Regions from separate parts of the Oceanobacillus sp. FSL K6-2867 genome, predicted to be linked through region 2. Evidence: riboswitches for the same ligand, from Rfam matches in the RefSeq annotation. Region 2 holds a riboswitch; the other holds the start of a gene.

Region 1 (15,280 bases), 260 kb from region 2:
TTAAGCAACGTAAGCCCTACCTGCTCTTACGTCCTTGCGACCCCTAAGTCGCGCCAGTGTGAATAAGCATCTTCAAAAACATTGTAGAATGCCAGAAATACTTATTTGTTACTAGATTAACTAACATATCATATATACTTGTATATGTCAAATGTTTTTTTGTGTAAAAATATAGTGGCAGGTTGTCTATGAAACCATGATTACAAGAAAAGGAGAAAAATAGTCTTTCTTTCAAGAAGCGGCAGAAATTGTGATAAACTAGTGAATAGTTCTTATAAAATGGAGATGTCATGGATGAGTTTATTTCTGAATATTATTGTACCGATTATGGCAGTTTTTGCTTCAGGCTTTATATTACAAAGAATTCGTATTCTGGATGTAAAGTCAATATCAGCTATATCACTTTACATACTGTCGCCAGCTCTTATATTTGTAACATTATATGATACAGAGTTTAATAGTGGCTATATGGTGATTGTTATTTATATGCTTGTACTATTCTACATAATGGTAGGCATCAATAAGATACTGGCCAAAGTTTTTAAATGGGAGCCGAATACAGAAAGTGCATCAATTCTGGCTTCAGGTTTTATGAATTCAGGTAATTATGGCTTGCCTGTTGTATTGTATACGGTAGGTAATGCTGCATTGCCATATGCTATTTTCATCATGGTGGTTCAAGCATTGCAAAATAACTTTTTTGGTGTTTACTATGCTTCAAGAAGTAAAAGTGGTTTTCGGCGTGCTTTTGAAAATGTATTGAAAATGCCTACCACTTATGCAGCGATTTTGGCATTTATTTTTCAGTTTTTTTCGATTGAAATTCCCGATTCCGTTCATTCAACATTGGATATGGTTGGAAGTGCGGCTATTCCAGTAATGATGATTATGCTTGGGATGCAGCTTGCTTCCCTAACAGCACTGAAACTCAATTGGCAGGTTGTTATATCTGCTGTAACCTTAAAAATGATTGCTGCACCCATTATTGGACTAATTTTTGTTTCTGTTTTTAATGTAGATCCGGTAATTTCTGCTGTTATTGTTATTATTTCAGCAATGCCAACAGCTGCTACAACAACTATGTATGCCATTGAATTTGATACAGAGCCAGACCTGGTTTCGAGTATTACATTTATAGCAACACTAGTTAGTATTGTCACGCTTAGTATTCTATTAAATATTATTATCTAACCCAATGTTTTATCTGGAGTTATATGGGGAAACTTGTTATTAAACTCAAACATTCCAAAAAGGGAGATTAATATGATTCGAACAATACTAATGATAATTGGAGCAATCGTAGTAATTGGGTTCATTATCTCATTGCTTTAAATAATGAACTCGTAACAAGCCCACAGACAATCCGTCTCGGGCTTTTTTGTACTTGTAAGTGAATATGACTAGGTTTATGCGTGTATTCATTGTGATTTTTGCTATAATTGAAAAAAAGATAAATAAGGAGGGTATTCGGGATGAATTTAGAGCTAAAAGGAAAGTCAGTGATAGTAACAGCAGCAAGTAAAGGGCTTGGAAAGGCAATTGCAAAAGAATTTGCAAAGGAAGGTGCTCATGTTTTATTAAGCAGCAGGAATGAAGGTTCATTAGAGCTTGCAGTCAAGGAAATTAAACAAGAAACAGGAAATGAACAGATTGATTATGCTGTTTGCGATATGAAGGATTCAGAGGCGATTGATCGACTTGTTGAAAAAGCATTATCATGGAATGGCACAATCGATGTGCTCATTAATAATGCAGGAGGACCACCGGCTGGGTCATTTATGGAAATGACGGATGAAGATTGGTATCACGCATTTGAATTAAATCTGCTCAGCTTTGTCCGGACAATAAGAGCGGTCGTTCCATTCATGCAAAAACAAAACCGTGGTCATATTGTAAACCTTGCATCATCATCGATAAAACAAAGTCTCGACCAATTGGTACTATCGAATACGATGCGTCCAGGTATCGTTGGACTTGCTAAAACATTGGCACAGGAATTAAGTGCTGATAATATTTTAGTCAATACAGTTGGTCCAGGAACCGTTGAAACAGATCGGATACTTGAGCTGTATAAGGTAAGAGCGGAAAAGCGTCATGCAAGTGTTGAATCAATCATAGAAGAATCCGAGAATCAGATTCCGATGAAACGATTTGGCCAGCCAGAGGAGTTTGCGAAGGCAGTTGTCTTCTTAGCGTCTGGAGCAAATACATACATTACAGGACAGTCATTAATTATTGATGGTGGACAAGTGAAAGCATTGTAACCGATCAGCAAAACGGATCAGGCAATTAAGCCTGATCCATTTTTGTACGTGCACATTTATCGAATATTTGGTATAACCCTTAAAAAATATTAAAAATCCCGATTGCAATTAAAATAACGGGTGGCAGAAAGGTTAGGCGCTGCAGTTTTTCTTGCTGTGATAAAAAAATTCCTAGCTTCATACCGAAAAATAAAAAGAAACCACTCATACACGCTGTAAGGACGGCAGTAAGTGCAGGAGAATACCCAAGCATTGATGCACCTATTCCAGCACCAAATGCATCCAGCGCGAGGGCTAACCCAAGCAGAAATGCTTCACCAGCTGAAATGGAACCAGATTGATCTAAATCTGCTTTATCAGGAGTTGTCATTACAGTTTTAATATCTTCTATTCTTGTTGTGTGAACCTTCTTAGTAGCATTCGCGTTTACTAATTTCGCCCGGATAACATTTATAAATGAAAATAAACCGATCGCAATTAAAATAATACCTCCAAGTATTTTTGCCACTTCTTTTGAGATGAAAAAGCTAAGCAAATCGCCAACCAGCATGGATGTATAAACGATAATACCTGAACAAAGCATAATGATGCCTAATGCAATAGCAGGTACTTTGATTTTTCGCAGTCCATAAGTGATTCCAACGCCGAAACCATCTAAACTAACTGCTGTAACTAATAAGAGTAATCCAGTATAATAAAGCATCTAACCATATCCTTTACAAGATTCTAGATTATAGTATGGAAAGGATGGTTACGTTGTGCTTGCAGTAATCAGTCTGCACGAAACACTTAATTTGTGATAAAGTAGCTGTAGATGTTTTTTGGTTTTTAAAGAAAAGAAGAAAGTGATCTCCCGATTGGATTGTTCATATAGAGAGGATTTTTTGATGAGTAAAATAGTTGTATTAGCAGAGAAACCATCTGTGGGTCGTGACATTGCAAGGGTGCTTGGATGTACGAAAAAGGGGAATGGTTATCTTGAAGGTTCGAAATATATTGTAACGTGGGCACTTGGTCATCTGGTTACATTAGCAGATCCGGAAGTCTACGATGATAAATATAAAACATGGCGTATGGAAGATTTGCCGATGCTCCCGCCGAAATTAAAGCCAGTCGTTATTAAGAAGACAGGCAAACAATTTCAGGTTGTCAAATCCCAGTTAACACGCAAGGACGTCAGTGAAGTCGTTATTGCTACCGATGCCGGACGTGAAGGGGAGCTGGTTGCCCGCTGGATCTTGGAAAAGGCCCGAATTAAGAAGCCGATTAAACGTTTATGGATTTCTTCGGTTACCGATAAAGCGATACGTGATGGTTTTAAAAATCTCAAGCCTGGTGCAAAGTATGTGCATTTGTATGAATCGGCAGTAGCAAGGTCTGAAGCTGATTGGTATGTTGGCCTGAATGCAACACGTGCATTAACGACAAAGCATAATGCTCAATTGTCCAGTGGCCGAGTTCAAACGCCAACACTTGCGATGATTGCTGCAAGAGAGCAGGAAATCAAAGAGTTTAAGCCAAGGAAATATTACGGTATTGAAGCCAGAACAGACAAAGTATTTAAATTAACTTGGCTGGATGAAAAAAATAATTCACGTATTTTTTCCGAAGATAAAGCAGAACGTCTACAAATTCAGTTGAAAAATAAGCCCGCAACTGTTGTCCAAGTTGATAAACAGCATAAGAAGAAGTTTGCGCCACAGCTTTATGACTTGACGGAATTACAGCGAGACGCAAACCGAATCTTTAATTTTTCCGGGAAACAAACGTTGTCGATTATGCAAAAGCTTTATGAACAGCATAAGGTTCTGACATATCCACGGACCGATTCACGAGTGATTTCATCTGATATTGTTCCTACATTAAAGGTTCGTGTAAAAGCTTGTGGCGTAGATGAATACGCAAAATCAGCTGCGAAAATTCTAAAGAAGGATTTGAAGCTCTCCAAGGCTGTCGTCGATAATGCGAAGGTATCGGATCACCACGCGATTATCCCAACGGAACAGCCGGTCTTATTAGCAGACCTGGATGATAGGGAAGTTAAAATTTATGATCTTGTTGTGAAACGTTTTCTTGCCGTGCTTTCAGATGCCTATGAATTTGAGCAAACAACCATTACAGCTGAAATTGATTCAGAACGATTTATTGCAAAAGGAAAAGTGATTAAAAAATTAGGCTGGAAAGAAATATACAGCAATCGCAAAGATGACGATGATCATCAAGATGACCAGCGTTTGCCGGCTGTGCATAAAGGTAATGAACTAACGAATATTCGTATTTCCCGGACCGAAGGAGAAACGAAGCCGCCCGAACGATTTACGGAAGGTTCCTTGTTGCAGGCGATGGAAAATCCGGTGCGTTACATGAGCTCGGATGAAAAGCATTTGGCAAAAACAATCAATCAAACAGGTGGCATTGGAACGGTGGCGACAAGGGCAGATATTATTGAAAAATTATTTAATAATATGTACATGGAACTGAAAGGAAAATATATTCATTTAACTCCAACTGGTCGTCAGCTGCTTGATCTTGTACCAGAGGATTTGCGTTCTCCGGCCTTGACAGCTGAATGGGAACAGAAGCTTGCCTTAATTGCAGAGGGTAAGCTTGCAAAGGAAAAGTTTATTTCTGAGATTAAAACCTATACAAAAGAAGCTGTTCAGGAGATCAAAAACAGTGGAGATACGTTTAAGCACGATAATATGACAGGAACGAAATGTCCAAGTTGTGGAAAACTTATGCTGGAAATTAAGAATAAACAAGGTCGCAAGCTTGTTTGCCAGGATCGTTCTTGTGGTCATAAGAAAAATATTGCCAAACAAACAAACGCACGCTGTCCAAACTGCCATAAGCGCATGGAGCTTCGAGGTGAAGGAGATGGGCAAATGTTTATGTGCAAATGTGGTCACAGAGAAAAGCTATCCACATTTAATGCGCGTAAACAAGAAGAGAAAAAGCATAAAGTATCGAAAAAGGATGTAAATAAGTATTTGAAAAAACAGGATGATGGCTTTAAGAACAATGCACTCGCTGATGCATTAGCGAAGATGAAGAAATAGAAGTCAGGGATAGCTTATAATGTTAAGCTATCCCTTTTTCTGTGTTGTTCTTATTAATACTTCTTTTCCTCCAAAACATTATGATACTCATCTTGTATTTCGACAATGCTTGGTGTATTTTCATGTGCCAGCTGTTCTGCTACCTCAATAGCTTCTGACTTTGTGTCGTAGACTTCCTCTGGTGCAACGTCCTCCAATTTAACAAACCAAGCACTTGCATCAACATTCGGTGTGACACTGTACGTTTTCAATTAAAAAAACTCCTTTATTTCATAAGTTGTTATTTATTTTCCCATATCTATCCTTTCTAAAACATTGCAGCAATAAAGTAGAACTAGCATTTGGCTGACTTATTTATTGGAAGGTTTAATATATTGAAAATTCACTATTGACATTCTTTATTGTGCAGTTGTAAGCTATATATAATAACTTGTAATACTAAGTATGCTGAATGGAATTATAAAAAGAATATTCCAGTGAGCCGGCATAACAAAATTGCAAATATGCAAAGCAAGTAATGTGTAAACATTGAATGTATATCAATAAACGATCTACCAACTAACTTATAATACTAAGTATATTCAATTTAGCTGATAAAGAGCATATCATCAGGACTGAAATTTTAACTTTTGAATAAAGAATGGAGGGTTATTGAAAATGGTTAATTTAACAAAGGAAGGACTATTCAGCAATAAATTAATGGAGGAAATCAGAGAGAAGTTTGCTTTTATTGATTCGGATCCGATCACCAAGAAAAAACGTTTATTTTTTGACAATGCTGGAGGATCTTTCAGATTAAAAAGTGCAGTGGAAAAGTTCTCGGAGTTCGATATGTTTCCTGATCATCCACAGCGTGAACATGAAGCAGCTAGATACCTGGCGGAAATTGAAGAAAGGGGAATCGAGGACATACGAATAATCTTTAATGGAAAAACTGGAAGTATTTCACCTTATCTTACTGCTTCCCAAGCCATTTTTGATATAACTGGTGTCATTACTGAAAATATTGATGGAACAAATATTGTGACTACTGAATTAGAACATCCTTCTGCATTTGATTCGGCAAAGTTTTATGCAAATAAGCTTGGAAAGGAATTACGCACAGCTAAGACAAACCCTATTACAGGTGGAGTTGATGTGGAAGAAATAACAAAACTCATTGACGATAATACTTGTCTATTGACTGTAATTTATGCATCGAACATTTCAGGTGCTATTTTAGACATTGAGACGATTGTGAGAGAGGCAAGAAAGATTAAACCAAATCTGTATATTATTGTCGATTCTGTACAGCATGCCCCACACGGAATTATTGATATGGAAAAAACTCCTGTGGATGCTATGAATTTTGCACCATATAAATTTTTTGGAATAAGGGGCTGCGGAATTGCCTATCTTTCCGAAAGAGCTGCGAAACTTCCTCATCACAGTTTAAATGGGAAAAGTGAAGGTGATTGGCAGCTTGGCAGCCCTGCACCAGCCCATTTTGCTGCAATAAGTGAAATTGTTAATTATGTCTGCTGGATCGGAAGTCAATTTTCCAATGAAAAAGATAAGAGAATTTTATATGTGGAAGGAATGAGACGGATTGCTCTCCATGAGAGAACACTTCTGGAAGTATTGCTTAATGGAACAGAAAGAGTGAAAGGATTAAGGAATATTATGGGAGTTACTGTCCATCTTGACTATGAAGATTTATCCAAAAGAGATTTGATTGTTGCTATAACTATCGATAATTTAGATTTTAAAGAAGCTGTTAGACAATATGAAAAAGAAAACGTGATTGTATATGAGCGAGTAGCATCCAGTATTTATTCGAAAAGGATGTTAGAGTCATTCGGAATGACTGGTTCAATAAGGATTTCTCCTTTACACTGCAACAGTGTGGAAGAGGTAGAAGAATTGTTGGAGGTAACACAAAAAATTGCTGAGAGAAGTGTTGCAGTTTCTCGTTCTGAATGATTTTAAAAGATGATTCTTCAATAGAAATTAAATAGATTTTAATTTAAATAAGAGAATTAGAGAGGAGAATTTGAATGAGTTTGATAAAAGAAAAGTTCTTAAAGCTGGGTGCAGAATTTGCACCTGGGCAAGAGGTGCGACAAGATACGAGTGAAATAAAATTGCGAGGTGAAAAAATCCCGGGTACACCGGTTGACTTCTCACATGGTGATGTAGACGCATTTGAACCAATTCCTGGTTCCCTTGATAGATTCATAGATGGAGTACATGTTGGAGGTAAGCAGGCTTATACAGAGTATCGGGGGAGTAAATTGATCCGAGAAAATGTAGCCGAAAAGCTTTCTAAATTTACGGGTACAACTATTAATGCGGAACGAAATTTTATCATAACTCCAGGTACACAAGGAGCACTTTTCCTGGCAATGGGGTCTGTAATTTCCAGAGGTGACAAAGTCGCTATTGTGGTTCCAGATTATTTTGCTAATAGAAAACTGGTTGAGTTTTTTGATGGTGAAGTTATTCCTATAGAGATGGACTACCTAACTGCAAATACTAATGCAGGTTTAAATTTAAATCAATTAGAATCCGCTTTTAAAGCTGGAGTAAAACTCTTTTTATTCTCAAATCCTAACAATCCAACTGGGGTGATTTATTCACCTGAAGAAATTGGCAGCATTGCCGAGCTGGCACAGCAGTATGAAGCAACTGTTATCGTGGATCAACTATATTCACGGCAGCTGTTTGAAGGAAGAACTTATACACACCTTTCCGCACAGAATTTAATGGATCCTGAAAACGTAATCACAATCATGGGGCCATCAAAAACAGAGTCACTAAGTGGTTACAGATTAGGCGTGGCATTCGGTTCATCGCAAATTATTGAGCGTATGGAAAAGCTTCAGGCTATCGTATCTCTTCGGGCAGCTGGTTATAGTCAAGCGGTGTTGAAGTCTTGGTTTGATGAACCAGCAGGATGGATGGAGAAACGAATTTCCGACCATCAAGCAATACGCGATGATCTGATTGCGAAGTTCCGTGGTTCAGAAGGTTTTCAGGTTAGAGTTACTGAAGCAGGCAGCTATCTCTTTCCGAAGCTTCCAAAATTGGATGTTACCATTGGAGAATTTGTGAAAATACTTCGCGTACAGGCAAATGTTACTGTAACACCAGGTTCAGAATTTGGTCCACAATTCACGGATAGTTTCCGCATCAACTTTTCCCAGGACCATCAAGCGGCTGTTACTGCCATTGAACGACTGATTAGAATTGTGGAGGTATATCGCAAATGAGTATTTTTGAGAATAAAAGAAATCCTATTCCACAGGGGAATTACGTTCCGGCATCCCGATTCGAAAATATTATTTATACAGCCGGAATGACCCCAAGAAAAAACGGCGTTTTGATACAAACCGGAAAAGTCTGTGCTGAGCTATCAATAGATACGTATAAAGAGGCAGTAAGGCAAGCCGTTGAAAATGCATTAACGGCAGCTGCGAATATGCTTGCTAAAGGTGAACGGCTGGAGAAAATTCTTGGGCTTACGATTTATATTAATGCGGAGGACACATACCAAGCCCATTCAAGTCTAGCAGATTTTGCTTCGGAATACCTGCACGAAAAATTGGGTGAGACAGGGATCGGCAGCCGAGCGGCGGTTGGAGTTGCTTCCTTGCCCGGTAATGCGCCTGTTGAAATTCAAATCATGGCTGGTGTTTCAAAATGAAGCAACAGTGCAAGTAAAGCCAATTGATATGATTACGCATAAACCAGGGCATATGTTTATAACGGATTTGATTGATGAAACCTTAACTATCCTATAAAATAAAATAGAATTATTAAGCACTTATTTCAATCATAAACGATCCACCTTATCAAGATGGTTCATGCACTGAGGAAGTGAAAGTACAATGAACAGCTCATTTAATAAAAAACCCATATACAGAGTTATCTATGACACGATAGCAGAGAAGATTGACAGTTCCACCTATAAAGTAGGGGATGCCTTACCATCAGAAAGTGAAATGGAAAAAATGTTTCAAGCCAGTCGCACCCCTGTCAGGCAAGCATTAAATAAACTGGAATCTGATGGATTAATTTATCGTTCTCAGGGAAAGGGCTCCTTTGTAGCAAATAGAAAGCCTATCGGCCATTGGACAACGATGACAGGGTTTAATCATATTTATCTGAAAGATTGGAAAAAGATATCAGCCCGAACAATAGAGGTTACAAAAAAAATGTCTCCTTATTATGCAAGTTTACTTGAGATTAACAGTAATGAAGAAATGATTCACCTGAAACGGATTCGTACAGATGAAGGTGAACCTGTAATTTATTTGGAGCACTTTTCGCATCCTGATTTATCAATTGAGATGTTTCAAAAAGACCCTTCTTTTATTTCGATTGATCAGCTATTAAAAGATGAAAAGGGTATTATATTTACAACTATAAATGAGTATATAGAGGCTATTTCAGCAGATTCTCAATTAGCAGAACATCTGCAAGTCGATAAAGGGCAGTCTATTCTAAAAAGTACAAGGGTTTCTTATGATAATAGATCTGTTCCCTTAGACGTAACAATTATTTATCTTAGATCAGAAAAATGGAAATATGCAATAGAATTTAACCGAAGGATACAGTGATAACGGTCTACCTAGCAAGATTTAAATACTAAAATGAGGAAAAAAATATATCTTGAGATCATTTGTCGAAACTTCGAGTCAAATGGTTTACTTCAAGCCGTTTAAGCATTATCATTTAGTAGAGAGAAAGTGATGTATGCAAAGTAAGGAGGTAAACTATTAATGGCTTTTGTAATACTGGATCCATGTGGACCGGAAAAGGCAGCAGAATGCGTAAGTGTCTGCCCGGTTGATTGTATAGAAGAAGGACCAGATCAGTTCTATATTGACCCTGATATTTGCATTGACTGTGGTGCATGTAAAGCAGTTTGTCCAGTTTCAGCGATCGAGGAAGAATACGATTTGACTCCTGATCAAGAAGTATTTTTAGAAAAGGCGGAGGAATTTTTCGCAAATAGATAGATTTATTGGACAGAAGACGAAAAGTTCCAGAACAATTGTCTATCTGTCCGACCAGCAGTGCTGTTAAATTGGTAAAGCTAAATATGATGTATTAAATTAATCATCCCCGCTAGTTACAGCAGCAAGATTGCGAAGTGTTCCAGTGGGGATGTTATTTGTATTTAGTGAGAAAATTATGTAGCAATATGTTAAGTAATGTACAATGTTAGAGATGCATTTCATTAAAAGATTGATTCTCATTCAGCTTTTGAAGCATACCAACTTCATGTTCACTGCTTCTATCGCAAAGAAGACCATTATCTGCTCTAATTAAGTTTATTGCATCCATAACTTCATGTTGCCGGGTGTCATTCCTTTTCTTCGATTGAAGTGATATCTTACTTGACAGAAGCGATATGCCCATCATTTCATTGTGTTTTTCCAATGACTGATCCAATAGTCTTAACTTATCTGTCTGTTCTTGACCCATTTAATTCTCGTCGTTGTGACGAGATTATAACTTACATTTATATTTTATCTTCATTTTTAACTTCTTCTGCTAAATTACTGGCAATCCAACGCTTTGCTGTTGTTTCATCAATTTCATATACTTTGCCTGCTCGCAGCAATTCACCATGATAGGCTGTCTGTACATTCATTTTTACCTTCATTATTTAGGACCTCTTTCTATTTTTTTCTAGTTTTAGTATACATGAAAATGGTGTTTTTTTGGTTTAAAAATAAAAAAAGTTAGATTGCTGTGTCAAAGCTAGCCTGCAATTCGACTTTAACCTTTATTATTTGAAAAATCCACCCTTTGCAAATTTTTTTATTTGTGGTAAAGTAATGATAAGTAAATACGTAGCGTTATTCACTAGGGGAACCCTTGATAAGGGCTGAGAAAAAAGTAGTTACTTTGAAACCCTCAAAACCTGAACAGGCTAGCACCTGCGTAGGAATGTGGCAAGGGCGAATTGTATTGTTAATTTCATTATACAAATACGATACCACTTTCTATGCAGAAAAGTGGTTTTTTTGTGTACATAAAAATTGTAATTGCATGGTCGGTTAATGATTTCTGTACTATGTCTGAAAGAAAGGGTGATTTGGATGAAGTTAATTGCTGTAACCGGAGACAGCATGACTGTTGATAAGCTAGCCGATACTATTGCAGCCATCAAGGACAAGATCGATTTCCTTCAAATTCGTGAAAAATCAAAAACAGCTCGTGAAATTTTTCAGCTGCTGGACTATTTGCGAATGAATGGTGTCAATAAAGAAAAAATAATCCTAAATGATCGGCTTGATATTGCACTCCTTAGAGATATTCCGAATCTTCATCTGCCAGAGCATGGATTACCAGTAAAAATAGTCAAGGAACAATATCCGCATCTAAGGGTTGGCTGCAGTGTTCATTCATTCGAAAAAGCGAAAGAAGCTGAAGCGGATGGGGCGGATTATGTAATATATGGTCATTGTTTTGAGACAAGCAGTAAAAGCGGAATACCTCCGAATGGGATTTTGCCAATTGAACAAATGAAAAGAAAACTCCACATCCCTGTTTATGGCATTGGAGGAATTTCATTAAATGAGGTGTCATTAATGAAACAGTCAAAAGCAGATGGGATTGCAATTATGTCCGGCATTTTCCATGCGGATGCACCAAGCGTGATGGCAAAAAAATATAGGGAGGCAATTTCAAAATGAAACAGCATTATGAAGCAGTTGTAATAGGCGGTGGTATTATTGGGTGTTCAATAGCCTACTATTTAGCAAAAGAAAAGGTCGATGTTGCGTTATTTGAAAAAGGAAGAATTGGTTCGATGACTACAAGCGCTGCGGCTGGTATGCTCGGGGCTCATTCTGAAAGCAATGGCGAGGATGCGATGTTTTCGTTTGCCAGATCGAGTCAACAAGCATACTTTAGGTTGAAGGATGAGCTTTATCGATTAAGCGGCATTGATATTGGGTACAAAGAAGGTGGAATATTAAAGCTTGTATTTTCAGATACAGATAAGCATCAGCTTACTTCGCTTCTGAAGCAGCCAACTGCAGAATGGTTGAATGAGGAAGAAGTAAAGAAAAGGGAGCCAATGATTGCTCCAAATATATTAGGAGCAGCATATATAAAGGATGATGTGAGTATAATGCCGGATAAAACCTGTGAAAGCTTTGCTAAAAGTGCTCGAGCCCTTGGTGCATCCATTATTGAAAGCAATGATGTTTATCAAGTGGAAAAGAAAGATGGCAACTATCTTGTCCGAACAATGCAAGGTGATGTCGAAGCAAATTATGTTGTCTTTGCTACAGGTGTATATGGTAATGGGCTATTTAAGCAAATTGGATTAGATGAAGAGCTTATACCAATTAAAGGTGAAAGTTTAATCGTTCACAGTGAACAGCATGTATTAAAGCACACCCTGTTTCATGAAAGCTGTTATATCGTTCCTAGAAATAATGGAAAGCTCGTTATTGGTGCAACAATGACCGGGAAGGATTGGAGTGATACTGTAAGCCTTGAAGGAATCAAGTTTTTAATTGAAAAGGCAAAAGCCATGCTTCCATCTGCAATCGAATGGAATATCGATCACGTTCAGGCAGGCTTACGACCAGGAACGTTTGATGGTTACCCATTTATCGGAAGTCATCCAAAGGAAGAAAGGATACTTATTGCATGTGGTCATTACCGAAATGGAATTTTACTTGCCCCAGCAACAGGAGAAATGATTCGTAATTTTATTATTGGAAAAGACATAAATAACGAATGGATGCAGACATTTCGTGTAGATCGTCGTCAAAGCATAGTAGTTTAGGAGGTGATAAAAATGAAATTTCAGCTGAATGGGAAACAGGTGGAGCTTCCAGAATTAGTGGATTCAGTGGGGAAACTTTTGACACACTATCAGCTGCAATCAAGAATTGCTGTTGTAGAGGTAAATAAGGAAATTGTTATGAAGGAAGAATACGAAACCAAAATGCTTTTCAATGGGGATGTTGTAGAAATTATTCATTTTGTAGGAGGAGGATGATTATGTTAACCATTGCTAATCGTACATTCCAATCTCGTCTATTATTAGGCACAGGGAAGTACCCATCATTTGAGGTTCAAAAAGAAGCAGTAGCAGTATCGGAAACAGAAATTTTAACGTTTGCTGTTAGAAGAATGAATATTTTTGAAGCAAGTCAGCCTAATTTCCTGGAACAATTGGACTTAACTAAGTATACATTACTTCCGAACACAGCTGGAGCAAGTACGGCCGAGGAGGCTGTCCGTATAGCGAAACTAGCAAAAGCCTCTGGTTTATGTGACATGATTAAGGTAGAGATAATTGGGGATCAGCGCACGCTTTTGCCAGATCCAGTAGAAACCTTAAAAGCATCCGAAATGCTCCTTGAGGAAGGCTTTATCGTTCTGCCATATACGTCAGATGATGTTGTCTTGGCGAAGCGTCTGGAGGATTTGGGAGTGCATGCTGTTATGCCAGGTGCAAGTCCCATTGGTTCGGGAAAGGGAATCATTAATCCTTTAAATCTAGCATTTATTATTGAACAATCCAATGTACCCGTAATTGTTGATGCGGGAATTGGTTCTCCTAAGGATGTAGCATATGCAATGGAGCTTGGAGCAGATGGAGTGCTTTTAAATACTGCGGTTTCTGGAGCAAAAAATCCAATCAAGATGGCGAAAGCTGTAAAATATGCGTTGGAAGCTGGCAGGCTGGGTTATGAAGCGGGAAGAATAGAAGAAAAAGACTATGCAGTGGCAAGCAGTCCGACAACAGGGATGGTAGGAACGTGAAAACCCGCTACTCCCGCCAAGAATTATTTTTAGGAAAGGAATCACAAAAGAAAGTAGAAGCTGGAAGTGTTATTATCATCGGAGCAGGTGCATTGGGCTCCAGCAGTGCAGAAATGCTTGTACGAGCAGGTGTTGGTAAACTTACAATTGTTGATAGGGATTATGTTGAATGGAGTAATTTACAACGACAGCAATTATATGGAGAAGCGGATGTCCGGAATAAGCTGCCTAAAGCATTCGCGGCCAAGAAGAGACTTGAGCAAATCAATAGTGGGATAGAGATTAATAGCCTTATTGAGGATGTCCATGGTTTAAATATTGAAGAAATGATAAAGAATCATGATATTATTCTCGATGCTACGGATAATTTTGAAACACGGTTAATCGTAAATGATGCAGCCGTTAAACATGGTATTCCATTTATCATGGGGGCATGTGTTTCAAGTTACGGTTCCACTTTTCCGGTTATTCCAAATGTGACACCTTGTTTGCATTGTTTGCTAAATCATTTACCGGTGGATGGCATGACGTGTGAGACGGTAGGCGTAATCAGTCCAATTGTTCAAATGGTTACTGCAACACAAGTAACCTATGCTTTAAAGATTTTAACTGGAGCCCAGATATCGCCAATGCTCAGGTCGCTTGATATTTGGAAGGATGAAAAGGCAGAAATAGATGTGACACGTCTTAAAAATAGCCATTGTCCAACATGTGGGGAGCAACCAACATACCCTTACTTGAAATTTGAGAATCAAATGAAATCTGATGTGTTATGTGGAAGAGATGCGGTCCAAATTCGACCTCCTGCTGCAAGAGTGTTTGAATTAAAAGTCTTCATGGATAGGTTAAAAGGAAATGCCACAAACCTGATAATCAATCCTTTCTTACTTTCCTGTAGTTTTGGGGAATTTCGGATTGTTTTCTTTCGGGACGGGCGTGCAATTGTACATGGAACACATGATAAAAGAATAGCCCGTTCCGTTTATTCTCGCCTTTTGCAGTATTATTCAGAGTAAAATAAGCGTTTCTTATAGCCCTGGACTTTAACGTTGTTAAAGACCAAGGCTATTCAATGTATGTTCATAAATCCATCGCTGATCTTCAATATTCACGTACTATTGCCTTTAAAATAAATCAAAAATATATAAATTACCAATGTGCAATCGTTTTCCTCGC
Region 2 (15,280 bases):
CAACAATGGTAAACTCCACAGGCGACGCTGTATCAAGTATGCTCGTTACAAGACAGGTTGAAGGACGGCATTGGATGGAAGCCACGGTAGATTAGCAAAACACGAGCGTTTGGAAAATCTCAAACGCTCGTGTTTCTGTATGTTTAGTTTTATAGAGGGATATCTCATGAAAAATCAGCAGTATTGCTTTTAAAATCGATCAGAGATAAGCATTAATCATTATTCAATATTTCTGACGCATAACAATCGCTCCATTTCGATTGACTTATAGTTGGAGAGCAATTTTTCCAAATTGTTTGCTCTCTTTTAAATAGTCAAAAGCAGCTTGTGCTTCATCAAGTGTAAATGTTCGGTCGACCACTGGATGCATTTGATAGTTTTCCATATGTTTCAGCGTAGCTTGTAACTCCTGCCTGCTCCCCATTGTTGATCCTAATAATTTATATTGACCATAGAAAAATGCACGTAAATTAAAATCAATACTATCATCTGTTGTAGCACCGAAAATCACAATTCGTCCGCCTTTTTTCAACACTTCTAAAGAACGATTAAATGTAGCTGCACCTACACTATCAATCACTAAATCAATCGTTTCATTTACTAATTCTTTTTCCCAATCACTATTTGTATCCAGTGCAATATCTGCTCCATGCTCTTTGGCTTTGTTTCGCTTATCCTCACTGCGAGAAGATACGATTACTCTTGCCCCTGCATTTTTAGCAAAAGCAATTAAATAAGTCGCTACACCACTGCCAGCGCCCGGAATAAATACCGTCTCACCCGCTTTAATTTTCCCTTGCGTAAATAATGCACGATAACCAGTTAATGCTGCAAGCGCGAATACACCCGCCTCTTCCCATGATAGATGACTTGGTTTCTTTTCCACCTGTTCTTCAGATAAGGCTATTTTCTCTGCAAACGTACCGTGATCAGGCATTCCCAATATATCAAAATCCTTTGGTGGCGCGTCACTATTATCATACCAGCGGAGTGACGGGTTAATAATAACTTCATCGCCGGCACGAACACGAGTAACAGCTTCTCCTACAGCCTCAATAACTCCAGCACCATCCGAACCAAGGATTAACGCATCTTTATCGTTTCCCATTCGATTCGGAATATATAGATCTCTACGATTCAACCCAGCCGTACGTAATGCAACAACTACCTCATGCGGGCCTGCAATAGGCTCGTTCATTTCTTTAACTTTCAGTTCCCCATGCTCCAGAACAAACGCTTTCATTCTCATCATCCTTTCTTAACAAAAAACTTATTTTCTCTAAGTTTAGTTTACTAGTTATATTCCAGGATGACAAAGAAATAGCATGTAAACAGATTCAGTACTTTATCGGTTTTACAATCCCCAATCCATTTTTAATATCTTTTTAAGTACGGTTAAATTCTCTAAACCAATCTTGTCTGCTATTTGCTTTTCTATGTTCGTCTTCAATGCTTCATTCTTTTCATAGCATTCTTCTCCAAGTAGTTGCGAAAACATCAGAAGCTGTTCATAATGACTAGTTTAAGATTAAGTCCCTCATATTGTATGAGGAAGTTTTTATGAGATTCTTTTGCATAACACGATTATTTCTCTCGGTAGCTTCTCACTGCTTTTACTTTCTTATCAACCGTGAGAGCACTTTTCTCAACAGTTTTCTACCCCCATTGATTTCTTATCTGCCGTGATAGATACTCTCTCGGCTGTGTTCCTCTCCATTTACTTCCTTATCTGCTGTGATAGGCTTTGATCGACATAACAGCTAAGCTCATCTAATTGCTGTTTGCTCGTTATATCTTCAGTAAATAAAGGGATATAAATAAGATCCTGTTTTTTGAATGTGTTTTTAATTGTATCCATATATTTTCTCTCTTGTTTCCTGCGTTTTTCAAAAAAGGCCCCGCCCGTATCCTTGGGCAACACTTTATTAATGAATAGCGTTTTTACATGTAAGTTATATCTTTCAAGGAGTTCTATTGCTTTTTTAGTTTCTAGAATGGGAAGGTTCTCTGGATTTAACACAAAAATAAAAGCTGTTTGTTCTTGATCAAGCAGTACCTTTCTCGCTTTAAAAAACCTCTCCTGACGCAACTTCAGCACTTTATATATTGGATCTTCTATTGGCTCACCATCATTTAACAATTGCGAATAATTTTCAGTCGTTTTCTTTCTCTTCTTTAGTAAGCCTTCTATCCAGATTCCCATAAGCTCAGGCAAAGTAAGCAGCCTAATAGTATGACCTGTTGGTGCTGTGTCAAATATGATTCGGTCAAAGTGTGCACTTTCCTCTAAAATAATGGTGATTAACTTATCAAATAATGCCGCTTCTTCTGCCCCTGGTGAAACTTTAGCAGTATCTAATTGCCGATTAACCTCTTCTATCATTGAAGGTTGTACAGTTCCCTTCAAATTTTCTTTGACGCTTTTCATATATTTTTCGGTCTCGATCGCTGGATCAATTTCCAGTGCAAATAATTTTTTTTCAATTTGCTTTGTTTTCCCACCAATTTGCTGGCTGAAAATATCTCCGACGTTATGTGCTGGATCCGTGGAAATAAGTAGTGTCCTATTACCAAGATTAGCAGATTTCCATGCAATTGCTGCAGCTGATGTAGATTTTCCAACACCGCCTTTTCCACCTACAAACAGTATTTTTTTATCAAATAATGACATCGCTTTTCTCCTCCTTTCCATTTAAGCCTAACAGCATCGAAAACCAGTCATTGGTGACTTTTCCATCCCCATACGCAAATGCCATTCATGATAATTTTCCATCATATAAGGATACAATTCTAACGTATAATAATAAACTGGATTTGGGATGCCAAGCATTTCAGAATATAGCAGTAATAAAAACATATCGTCTTCATTTCTCAGTTCGCGTGCAATCTCCTGTCGATGCGGCATGCTTAGTACCTCTTCATAAAACGTTATAAGTTGTTTTACTTTACCCAGCATTTAATCACCTGCCCAAATATTATGCAGAAAAGGGATCCAATTAAGATCCCTTCCTTATTTCATTCCCTTAATCATCTTTTATCGATTGATCAAACTTACCGGTTAATGCTTGAAAAGATGTTAACGCAATCCAGGCTGCAAAGACGAAAATAATCGCTCCTAATACAAATAACAATGTATTAGAATTGCTGCCAACCCATGACCATTCAAACAGTACTTGCTGAAATAGTGCGTAAAGTGTCATAAACATTAGAAATATCATCGGAATTAATGTATAAGCGTAATTTCTTCCAAGTCGTTTTAACCAAATTGAAATTAATAGCAAACTAATACCAGCCAATAGCTGGTTAGCTGTTCCAAATAACGGCCAAATCAAGTATCCGCCTGAACCAAATCCATTCGGTCCTTCTGGTATTAACACTAAAGCTGTACTTGATAACACTGCAACAGAAGTAGCAACATGTGGTTTTGTTAAGACATTAACCTTATACTCGGCACCAATTTCAGCAATAATGTAGCGCATTAAACGTACTGCTGTATCTAATGTAGTTGCAGCAAAGCTGACAACGATAATCGAAACAATTGTCGTTGAGATGTTAGCTGATATGCCTAACCCTCCAGCTAAAACTGCAGCTCCTTCAACAAAATTTCCTAATCCACCGGCATTTGCCTGATTAAAGCTTGCATAAGCAGCATTAAAATCAGCTGTACTAGCAAATAATGTTGCAACAGCAAGGATTGAAATTAATGCCAATATACCTTCTCCAACAGCTCCAAAGTATCCAACAAAACGAGCATCTGTTTCGTTATTTAATTGTTTCGAGGATGTGCCTGAGGATACGAGTCCATGAAAACCGGATATCGCTCCACACGCTATTGTAATAAATAATAATGGCAACCATGATATATCTGGTTTTGGATTTGTTAATGGTGCTGTAATTTGTGGATTGGTAAATAATAGACCGAGATATAAAATTCCAAGGCCAACAACTAACTGATGGGAGTTAATAAAATCTCTTGGCTGCAGTAACTTCCAAACCGGGAGTGTGGAAGCAATGTACACGTAAATCATTAATATAATGATCCAAATTAAGAAAGCAGTTGAAACGGTGCTTAGTCCGAATAATCCCGTGCCATCTTCTCCACCCATATATGCGACTAAATCAATTTGTAAAAAGGCAATATCTGCAGATAAAATAGCGGCAACATACATAATAACGAGTGCAATTAATGACGGTACCAGCATTTTGACATTCCGTTTATATACTGCATACCCAATCCAAATAGCTAGCGGAATTTGAATAAAAACTGGAAGAACACTTGATGGGTACGTAATAAACAGGTTTGCTATTACCCATGCAAACACAGCGTTAACCATTAATACAAGGGTTAAGATAATAAACAGAAATAAAATCTTTCCGCGTTTCCCAATTAACTTCTCTGCAATAGTGCCAACAGATTGCCCTTTATTTCGAACGGACAATGCTAACGTGCCAAAATCATGCACCCCTGCTGCAAATACAGTACCTAAGATTACCCATAAAAAAGCAGGCAACCAACCCCAATACAAAGCAATTGCAGGTCCTACAATTGGTGCAGCTCCAGCTACAGAGGTAAAATGATGTCCCCATAAGATAAACTTATTTGTTGGCACAAAATCGACACCATCTTTATACCGATGCGCTGGCGTTACATAGTTGGGATCCAGCCTAAAAATCTTTTCAGCAACAAATTTTGAATAATAGCGATAACCCAAAGCAAAAATGACTATACCAATAAGAGCAACTAGGATCGCATTCAAGTTACTTCTCCCCCCTCTTTTATTTGTTCTTACCCAGTACATGCTATGTATTTAAAATAAGTTATATTCATATCAAAATAATGCTGCACACAAAAAAAGAAAAGACCCTAATTGTCTTTTCTTTTAAATATCAATAAAGCTTGCCCTGCCTATACAGTATCGTCGATAATTTCATCACAGCATGACGATAGCAATGTTGCCTTAAAGTAAACTGATCCGAAAAATAGTTCGGATAAACGACTTGAAAGGTCACTGTCATTTTTTCATATAACTTAGTGTAAACCTCTTTCTCCGAATAAAATTGGGTTTCTCGGCCTTGCAGCCATTCAAAATAGGATACAATGGCCCCGCCTGCATTTGCTAAAATATCTGGTATAATAATAACTCCCTTGTTGTTCAGATAGCCGTCTGCTGCATTGTTGATTGGTGCATTTGCGGCCTCAACGATTATTTTAGCTTGTATCTGCTCCATATTTCCTTCGTGAATCTGGTCTGCTAAAGCCGCCAGAAAAAGCACATCTACGTCTAGTGTTAATAATTCATCACGGGAAAGAATATTAGCATTTATGCCTGCTGATTCTAATTCAGCAGTTGTTTTCGGCAAGTCTCCTTGGTTCTTCGTCGTGTATTTAATAAGTGTTGGAATATCAAGACCATCATTATTGAAGAGTGCCACATTGTGATCGCTTACAGATATGACTTTATTATTCAATAATTTGCATTGATGGGCTTCCAGTGCTGCAACAGATCCTACATTACCAAAACCTTGGATTGCTGCTCGCAATCGTTTATCTTTATGAAGCAGTAGATTCTTAGCAGCTGTGTTTTCCCGTTCTGTCAGCCATGCCTCCTTTTCTTCTAAGAAATCATGCAATAAATAACGGAATGAGTAGTAGACACCTTTTCCTGTTGCCTCTTTGCGTCCTAACGATCCACCATTGACAACACTTTTCCCCGTAAAACTGCCACGATAGCTTCCTCCAGGATGGATACTTTTGTATTCTCCCATCATCCAATCCATTTCACGTTCACTTGTCCCTACGTCCGGTGCCGGTATGTCTTTGTCTGGTCCTATAATATCGCTGAAATACTGAACGTATTTTCGTGATATTAGATTTAGCTCTCTTGGATGGTATTTTCTAGGATCAATTACGACACCACCTTTTCCTCCACCAAAAGGCACTTCATGCAGCGCATTCTTGAGTGTCATTAAAGTAGCAAGATTAACCACTTCATCCTCATGAACCGATTCATGAAATCGAATTCCGCCTTTATATGGTCCGAGAATATTATTATGCTGTACCCGAAAAGCAGGGATTCGAACTACCTCTTCATTTTCAAGTGTAACCCGAAGAAAGGATTTTGCAATATGGTTCGGAGTCGATAAAATTGATTTTAGCGCTCGGAAAACCTTTTCCCTGTCCTGATCTTGAATATCATTTAGAAACTCGGTTTCATCAGACAAGATATCCAAAGAGTTCCCAATCATTTCAACTGTATTAATTGGCATGACGATACCTCCTTCCTTTTTGTTTAATTTCCCCAATTTTTCTCTAGTGTAACAAATGATTGCTTCCTCCTCTACCAATAATATCCTTTTAAATTAAAATCACCTACAGCAAAAAAATTGCAAAAACGGTAGCGATCATTAAACCGCAGATTACGGGAATAAAGTTTTTCCTTACAAGTTCCATCACAGATACGCCGCAAAATCCCGCAATTGCAATTAAAGAAGACCATGCAACAATTGTTCCGCCCCCAGTCCAAATAGCCCCCATTTGACCGATTGCTGCAAGAGTCGATGCATCGATTGCATTGTTTTGTAAAGAAGCTGCCAATGCCCCAGTTAGTGGTAAACCAGAGAACCCTGAACCATCAAGACCTGTAATAATACCAATTATTAAAAGACTGAAAGCTGCAAGAAACGCACTTTGCGGGAGGTAATCTTGTACAGACTGGACAAGGTCAAATAATAGTGCTGGCGCATTCTCTTCAACTCCCAGGATACTTCCTGAGAATTCTGGGCTTCCCAGAAAGAAAAAGCCTGCAATTGGAATGACTGGACCCATTGCTTTAAACGCAAATACAAATCCATCTGTAATATGGTTACTGATGTAATCCAGTGCATGTTGTCTCCCATACGCAAATGTAATAGCCAACAATAAAACTGCAGCTACTCCCCCTATAAATGCAGCACCATCGCCACCTTCTAAACCACTCATTCTTCCAGAAAGAAGCTTTTCGTAAATCATGAAGCCTACAACACCTAATAATGTCAGCGGGACAATTACAGCAAAAGTTTTACTCCAAAATGTAACGTGTTTTGTTTTTGCCTTGTGATTAGACGTGGCAGTAGACTGTAATCCTTTTAAGTCTTTTTCAATTCGCGCATCGCCTTTTTTTCGGATACCTCTTCTTAACAATATATATGCAAGCAGAATGGCTACACTACCAGAAACAAGCGATAGAATCATCGCTTTATCAGCAACTTCATTAATATCGACACCAGCGGATGCTGCAGATAATCCCGGTGCTACTTGCACAATATAATCCGAGGAGAGTGCCATTCCTTGACCTGCAAGAGCTATCGCAACGGCGGATGTCATCGCCGGCAAGCCAGAACGAACAGCTGCTGGAACTAGCAATGCACAGATCAATGGAACTGCAGGGGTCGGCCAAAAGAACAACGAAATAACATAAGTGACACCTACGAGAACAAAAAAAGAAACATGACCATTTACCATCATTTTCTCAAACGGTTCAACCATCCTTCTGTCAGCTTCTAAATCTCGAAGTGCATGCAATAACGCAAGCATAAAGGTAATAATCAGAAAGATATTGAATAGTTCTTGTGCGGCTACTAAATTAGCTCTGAAAATTGTCGTCAGCCCATCCACAACACTGCCCGTGTAAAAACAGCCAATAATAAAGGTTCCTAATAGCGTAGGAAATACAACACCTTTTCTAAAAACCATTGTTAAAATAACAATGAGTGTAAATAAGCCATAAAGCAAATGGGAAAATGTTAAAACCATACGTATTCCTCCCTTTTGGATGTGCTATAGCCTATGCGTAAAAATTTCTGTATGCGACAATTTCGAGCACTGGATGTTTTATTATTTAAAGAACGGGAACATAAATAATAACTTTTTAAGGAGGTATGCAAACATGAAACCATATGTAAGAGAATATGTAGATGAAACCCAAATTAAACTTGATATTAACAAATTAAAGGCAAGAGGTATAACGAAAGAGGATATTTATATCCTTACACACGACGATGAAAGAACTGGTCGAATAGCTGACGGAGCTGACGCAAATACCATTGGAATGAAAGAAATGGATTTTTCAAGTGCTGTTGGAAATATGTTTAACAGTCAAGGTGATGAATTACGAAACAAGCTAAAAGAAATTGGTGTTTCTTCTGTAGAGGCAGAAAATTATGAAGAGGACTTAGATGACGGCAAAATTCTTCTTATCGTTACTAACCATGATTTGGTTGATCAAATGCTCGCTTAAAAAAGCCGAAACCTAATCTCCCTTAAAGACTTAGGCAAGAACTCCGGGCGGGATTATACCGCCCTTTCTTCTTTAGCCTGAAAGGGAGGTCTTTTAATGAAAAGGATGCTTATTATTTACAACTCCTTCTTATCTAATTTAGCAGCACAAGGATTACAAAATAGTTTTCCCCCTTTGTGTACACCATCAAAGAATCCATCTTTACAATAGACTTCCTCTTTGCATTTCACACATGTACCGATTAATTCACGCATTTCATCACCTCCTATATAAAAAATAACCCCTTCTAGAGGTTATTCTTCTGTGAGCGAATGTATAATATTTTATGCAGCGTTCATTAATGTTCGTGGCTGCTTATGGAACAAGAAAAATACAATTACAGAACTGAGAATAAATGAAGGAACCATGTATGATGCATTATAAATTAATGAATACAGCCAAGCTGGCTGGCCTTCAACTGCTGAGCCGAAGAAAACAATTCCCGCCACATAATGAGCTATGAAACGCAAGCCAGAGCCAACGAAAACACCAAAGGTGATATAGCTCAAATATGTTTTCGTTTCACCAGATTTAACCGCTCCCTGAATTTTCTTAGCAAAAACACCAGCAAAGCCGAGTACTGTAAATGCAATTGCATAATCAATAAATCCTTGCAGCGGTACTAAAACATAAGCCGTTCCAGTTGCCACTTGCAAAACTCCCCAAAGAAACCCAGAAAGCAGACCACCTTTAATCCCCCAGCGGAAGGCAACAATAAAAATGGGAATCATTGCAAATGAAACCGATCCGCCTTGCGCCCAAATTTTAAAAGATATTGGAAGAATGTCTAAAAGAAGTGCTAATGCAGTAAAAATCGCTACCTCTACTAAAAATAACGTACGTTTTGTATTCAATGTTAAAAACTCTCCCTTACTTTTTTAGACGCAAAAAAGTAATGCCAAGGGAAGCTTTCTGATGGTGACTGCAATAAGCAGTCTGCTTCGCTCACATTACTTTCTTTATTCCATCAAAAAGACTACCATCCCTACGTTAGAATTAACTAACAGGTTCAAAGGGTCTGAACTTAATTGTTCACTCTCAGCCAAAACGACTCCCCCTGTAGGCTTTTTCTATTTACTTTTTTGTCATCTGTATTGTACCTTATTTATTAGAATTTAACAAATAAATTATAGTATATTATAAGCTGAGAAATTCTTCTACATCTTCTACACATAATCCAATTGCATTCTCCCAAAAATCCGGCTTAGTCAAGTCAACATTCAGGTGTTTCTGTGCAAGCTCTTCTACTGTCATTCTGCCGGTATCTCTTAATAATGCAATATAATCTTCCTCAAAGCTGCCGCCCTTTTCCTTTGCATATGCATAAATACCCAGGCTGAATAAATAGCCGAATGTATATGGAAAATTATAGAACGGAACACCAGTTATATGAAAATGCAGCTTAGAGGACCAAAAGCTTGGATCATATTCTTCTAAACTATTACAATAAGCTTCCTTCTGTGCTTCAATCATTAATTCATTTAAGTGATGTGCGGACACCATTCCTTGTTTACGCGCTTCATAAAATCGTGTTTCAAATAAAAACCGAGCGTGTATATTCATAAAAAAGGCAACGCTACGCTGAATTTTATCCTCCAGCAGAGAGCGCTTTTCCTCCTTGCTTTGTGCACTTTTTACAGATGCATCTGCTACAATCATCTCCGCAAAGGTCGAAGCGGTCTCTGCCACGTTCATTGCGTAGCGTTGGTTTAAGCCGTTGACATCGTTCATCACATGCTGATGATAGGCGTGACCTAATTCATGGGCTAGTGTAGAAATATTTGAAGATGTACCAGAATATGTCATAAAAATACGTGTCTGCTCACTATCTGGGAAGCTCGTGCAAAATCCTCCAGGACGCTTACCCTGCCGATCTTCAGCTTCTATCCATCGTTTTTCAAATGCCATTTTTGCAAAATCTGCCATCTTTGGGCTGAACTTTTGAAATTGATCGACAATATAATTTGCACCTTCTGTATAGCTTGATGTTTTTACAGTTTTACTTAGCGGAGCACTAATATCGTAAATGCTTAATTTCTCTAAGCCAAGCAAATCTGCTTTTTTATTTAAATACGTTACAAAATGCTTTTTATTATTAATAATAGCAGTCCACATTGCATCCAGTGTTTCTTTTTTCATCCGGTTTATTGCTAATGGTTCCTTTAAAACATGTCTCCATCCACGGTGTTTATAAGTTTCCAAGCGGAAGCCGGCTAAATGATTTAAAGTTTGGCTAAATAAAGCTGCTTGTTCTTCCCAGGCATCACCCAGCCGCTTAAAAACATGTTTTCGCATTTCGCGGTCAGGATTCGTAAGTAAATTGGAAGCTTGACCCACAGAGTAATGTTTGTGTTCCCCATTCTCTTCAATCTTCACTGTCATATTACCTACGACCGCTCCGTACATTTGATTCCAGGCATGATAGCCATCTACTGCTAAATCGTTAATCAGTACCTCTTGCTCCTCAGACAGGTTTTCTTTTGCTGCTGCTCTATTTTCATTTAAGACGAAAGCAATATCCACCAATTCAGGCAACTGCAATAATGTTTTCCAATCTGAATCTGGAATAGCAATTAATTTTTGATCAAATTTCGTTGTAATAATTCCCATTTTTGCAGAAAGAGCACTTCGCTGGCCGACTAATATGTCCGCTTTTTCATCTTTTACGTTTTGTGCACTGAGACAGCTTACAAAAGCAGAAGCCTCACGCAGTTTTTTGCTTGTCTTTTCTAATTTATGTACGATTTGCAGGAATTCGGATATATATCCTGATTCTTGTGGAATAAATTGTTCCACTCTTTCTGAAAGATCTGCCAATGCTTCCTTTATATGATTAACATAAGCTTGAAATTGCTCTGATTCGCTTCCTCCCGGAAATAGCGTATCCAAATCCCATCTTGGATTTAAAGTCAATTGCATAATATCTCCCCTTGTTTGATAAATTATCTTTTACCTATCTTCCTATTATAACGAAATTTCTGATGATAATCACGAAATTGGGTAATTTTAGATGCACGTATTGAAACAAAGATATGAAACGATCCTTTAAATGCGTTTCAGCAGCTTCACATCCGGGAAGATTATTTATAGGAAATGTAAATTTAGTTTTAATTAATTTATTTTTAATTAAATGCAGTTGACAATAGCTTATTATGATTATATACTAAGTAACAGAAAGTAATTATAATAAATGGAGGTAATCAGACATGACAAAAACAGTTTGGACGGTTGACCAAGTCCACAGTGAAATTGGTTTTTCTGTAAAGCATATGATGATTTCTAAAGCGAAAGGAACATTTGATAAATTTGATGCAGTAATTGAAGCTGATGTTGAGGACTTGACAGATGCAAAGATTGAAATGACAATTGATGTAAATAGTATCAATACACGAAATGAAGACCGTGATAATCATTTACGTTCAGCAGACTTCTTTGATGCTGAGAATCATCCCAATATGACTTTTGTTGCGACAGATATTAAGAAGACTTCCTCTAATCAATATGATGTAGTTGGTGATCTAACAATTCGCGGAACGACAAAACCTGCTACACTTGACGTAACATTTGAAGGACAAAGTAAAGACCCAATGGGTGGAGCAACTGTAGCTGGATTCAGTGGCACAACAACAATTAACCGAAAAGAATTCGGTCTTACTTGGAATGCAGCAGTTGAAACTGGTGGCGTACTAGTTGGGGAAGATGTTAAAATTAACTTCGAGCTTGAACTTCACAAACAAGGTTAATTTAAAAGCACAAGTAACGTATTCGTTATTTGTGCTTTTTTCAATTTATTGCTTAATAATACCCTCTAACGGTAAAATGTATTATTCTGCATCTCCATTAAAATATTCCACCGTATCCGAAGAATAAATAGAGACAATCATTTTTCCATTACGTGAACTGGCCCGTATTAAAATTGGTTCATTGTATAGATTTTTAAACACGAAATCCGGACCCCACCAGCTAACAGTTGCATCTCTTCCCAGTGGTACATATGGAACCCGCCGGCTATGTGCATACCTTTCCATGATTTGAATTCCTTTAAGATCAACCGCATTAAAGAGCGTTGACGATACTTGACAAATTCCGCCGCCAATATCCTCTGCTAGCTCCCCTTTTACAATCACCGGTGCCTTTTTATAGCCCCTTTCAACTGTTCTTTCTCCAACTACTTGATTAAACGAGAAAGTTTCTCTTGGAAAGACGACTGTATTATTAATTGCTTCAGCCGCAAGAGCAATATTATCGGAACGCTCGGCATTGCGCTGATTATAATACGTCGAATAACTTCCAAGTGCTTTTGTGCTAATTTCTTTGAGTAAACCTGTATCTACCTTAGGATAAGTTCGATATACGGGTACAAGAAGTTTTCCATCTTTCTCACTATAATATAATTCCCTAAATAAATATTCGAATTTATTCCTGTCTAAAGTGGCTCCAGGATTTTCTGCAATGATTCTTCCGTCCTTTCCAAAAAAGGCATTCTGGGGCTCTTGATATACTTCCACTTCCAAACTGTCCATAAGCTTGTTCAATTTAGTATCGTCGATAAAAGAAGCATCAATAATATCTAAACCATACTGTTCGATTTCAACTTTTTTCAAGGTGATCTCCTTGTTCTTAATCTGAATTGGGCTGGCTTGGACATGAAGTGGAGCTCCAATCAGTAGCAAAACAAATAAGAAAACGCGCAATACAACACCTCCCACTATTAGTATGAATCAAACAAATGAATTCATTCTTGCGGGGATATTGAATTTTCGCGATGAAAAATTCATAAATCATCATAATTGAAAGAAACTCCGAACCAGTGTCAATTATGGATTAAGCGTATACCCGCTCCGGAAATACACTTCGCGTACCTTAGGAGGGCTGGTGAACCTCCTTGTGCTAGCGCACTGCGTAGTCTCACCGATGCCCTTCCTCCCGCAGGAGTCTACGTATATTTCCTGCGCTAGTATTGGTTCACTATAAATAACATGGTTTAAAAAATAGAAACAGTACTGTATTCTAACCAGTCCGGGTGAGCGTAGGGCGGTAACTCCTCGAAAATAAAAGCCAATTTTCTTCGTGCGATGTAAATGCTGACGAAGCATTCCTTGTCCTGTGGGAACAGCACGTGTCTGAAGACTCACAGGAAGTGGTTTTCTTCCGGAGAGGCTGAAGCCAGCATCCGCCCGAAGCGATCCCGGACGGCGGGGCTTACTCAAACCTTGGCAGTTAGTTTGAAGTTTATATATATTGTATAGTTTCAAAACATATAAAAAAGACCATCCAAAAAATGTTTGAATGGTCTTTTTAGCTTATCTAAAGTCTCGATTATCTTCTAAATAATCACTCGCAATTCGATATCCGACAATGGATAGCAATACAAGCAATAACCCGCATAATGGCTTTTTCATTGAAACTACCTCCCAGATATAGTGCTTATTTTGATAAAATTGCTTAGAATAGACGGAATTTACCTTTTTTAAGTACTGTCTTAGCTCCACCCACCATGAATAGTGAACGATCATCAACAACCTTTTTCATTGCTGCTGCTGCTTTACCTCTTAACTTCGTACCATCAAGAACATTTCCTATTCCATCACTTAGACCTAATGATGCAACCGTACCTTTATTAGAGAATACGAAATCTTTTAAAGGCTCATTGCGTAATAATGCAATAATATTATCAGCAGCTGCTGCCCCTTCTTGTGTAGCTAATTGACCTGTTGGCGGGTATGGTCTGCCAGATTCCTTATCCATTGTCCATGAGCAGTCACCAAGAATAAAGATATCCTCAACACCCGGAACTCTTAAATCAGCATCTACGTTTACTTTACCTTTAAACACTTCAAAGCCTGATTTTGCGAGTACAGGGTTTCCAGTAACTCCTCCTGTCCACACAACAGTACCAGCTTTAATTAATTCTTTATCATCACCAACGATGAATCCTTCTTCTGTACATTCTTTAATTGGAGCACCAATTCTAAATTCTACGCCACGATCTTCAAGCGACTTTTTCGCATATGTAACAAGATCTTCGTCAAATACAGGAAGAATAGATGGAGCAGCCTCCACATTGATAATGCGAGCTTTACTGCGATCAATATCGTATTTTTTGCATAGCTGTGGTACTTTTTCAGCTAATTCACCAACGAATTCAATTCCAGTGAAGCCACCACCGCCAACTAGGATTGTCAGGCTATCCTCGCTAGCATTTTCTTCTGTTGCATATTTAGCAAATTGATATTCAATATGCTCTGCAATTAAACGACTTGAATCAATATCTTCAATTGCAAATGCATGTTCTTCCATTCCTGGAATACCAAATGTATTTGAAACAAATCCTAATGCTACAATCAGGTAGTCATAGGATACTTCACTGTTTTCCAATACTACACGCTTTTCGTCTTTCTTTACTTCCTGTACAGTATCGTAAATTAAACGAACCTTTTTCGGGTTTACAACATCAGTCAGCATAAAGCGTGCTTGGTTTGGATTGATTGTTCCAGCAGCAACTTCATGAAGCCATGTACTTTCATAATGGTAATTATGTTTGTTAATTAATACAATCTCCGCTTCTTCTGCGGCTAGTTTTTGGGATAGACGTCTTGTTGCAACGAGGCCTGCGTATCCAGCTCCAAGTACAACTATTTTTGGTTTACTCATTCATCTTTTCCACCCTTCTACTTTCCTTAAAATTATTCATAAAACACAAGCGGCACAAGCGCTTCCAATCATTTAACATTAATAAATTTCCCGACGCTTAAAGCCATGCATAACTTGTCTCATACATTGCTATAATACCAAATTTCTTTTAAATAGGCTAATATTCCTTAACTTTTTCTTAAAAATTCTCTTTTTATCCTTAATTACACCGGCCTAACCGTTATTTCATTTACATTTACATAATCTGGTTGTGTTAAGGCATAGCTAACTGCCCTTGCTATATCTTCTGTCTGGAGTGGCTTTCGATCATT

Evidence for each region. Region 2 has a riboswitch for thiamine pyrophosphate ahead of thiT (energy-coupled thiamine transporter ThiT). Riboswitches for the same ligand answer to the same signal wherever they lie in the genome.
Region 1: linked by a shared signal. The riboswitch ahead of NSQ77_RS17070 (thiamine phosphate synthase) and the one ahead of thiT (energy-coupled thiamine transporter ThiT) in region 2 are both predicted to bind thiamine pyrophosphate.

The regions. Positions count from the first base shown of each region.
Region 1 is NZ_CP150144.1:3,531,588-3,546,867, forward strand. It holds gene NSQ77_RS17010 (AEC family transporter) at 295-1,191, shown strand; gene NSQ77_RS17015 (SDR family oxidoreductase) at 1,473-2,264, shown strand; gene ytaF (sporulation membrane protein YtaF) at 2,344-2,967, opposite strand; gene NSQ77_RS17025 (DNA topoisomerase III) at 3,152-5,323, shown strand; gene NSQ77_RS17030 (DUF2188 domain-containing protein) at 5,377-5,574, opposite strand; gene NSQ77_RS17035 (aminotransferase class V-fold PLP-dependent enzyme) at 5,981-7,285, shown strand; gene NSQ77_RS17040 (pyridoxal phosphate-dependent aminotransferase) at 7,360-8,574, shown strand; gene NSQ77_RS17045 (RidA family protein) at 8,571-9,008, shown strand; gene NSQ77_RS17050 (GntR family transcriptional regulator) at 9,193-9,924, shown strand; gene NSQ77_RS17055 (4Fe-4S binding protein) at 10,087-10,326, shown strand; gene NSQ77_RS17060 (hypothetical protein) at 10,532-10,795, opposite strand; gene NSQ77_RS17065 (hypothetical protein) at 10,833-10,976, opposite strand; TPP riboswitch at 11,172-11,281, shown strand; gene NSQ77_RS17070 (thiamine phosphate synthase) at 11,416-12,012, shown strand; gene thiO (glycine oxidase ThiO) at 12,009-13,118, shown strand; gene thiS (sulfur carrier protein ThiS) at 13,131-13,334, shown strand; gene NSQ77_RS17085 (thiazole synthase) at 13,331-14,104, shown strand; gene NSQ77_RS17090 (ThiF family adenylyltransferase) at 14,101-15,120, shown strand.
Region 2 is NZ_CP150144.1:3,794,658-3,809,937, reverse strand. It holds gene NSQ77_RS18360 (dicarboxylate/amino acid:cation symporter) at 1-95, shown strand, start outside; gene NSQ77_RS18355 (zinc-binding dehydrogenase) at 266-1,243, opposite strand; gene NSQ77_RS18350 (hypothetical protein) at 1,355-1,498, opposite strand; gene NSQ77_RS18345 (ArsA family ATPase) at 1,718-2,671, opposite strand; gene NSQ77_RS18340 (cory-CC-star protein) at 2,699-2,956, opposite strand; gene NSQ77_RS18335 (carbon starvation protein A) at 3,024-4,757, opposite strand; gene NSQ77_RS18330 (Glu/Leu/Phe/Val dehydrogenase) at 4,888-6,267, opposite strand; gene NSQ77_RS18325 (hypothetical protein) at 6,371-7,792, opposite strand; gene NSQ77_RS18320 (general stress protein) at 7,926-8,276, shown strand; gene NSQ77_RS18315 (hypothetical protein) at 8,393-8,530, opposite strand; gene thiT (energy-coupled thiamine transporter ThiT) at 8,600-9,169, opposite strand; TPP riboswitch at 9,280-9,383, opposite strand; gene NSQ77_RS18305 (M3 family oligoendopeptidase) at 9,453-11,234, opposite strand; gene NSQ77_RS18300 (YceI family protein) at 11,522-12,058, shown strand; gene NSQ77_RS18295 (VanW family protein) at 12,140-13,009, opposite strand; gene NSQ77_RS18290 (NAD(P)/FAD-dependent oxidoreductase) at 13,761-14,969, opposite strand; gene NSQ77_RS18285 (SDR family oxidoreductase) at 15,173-15,280, opposite strand, start outside.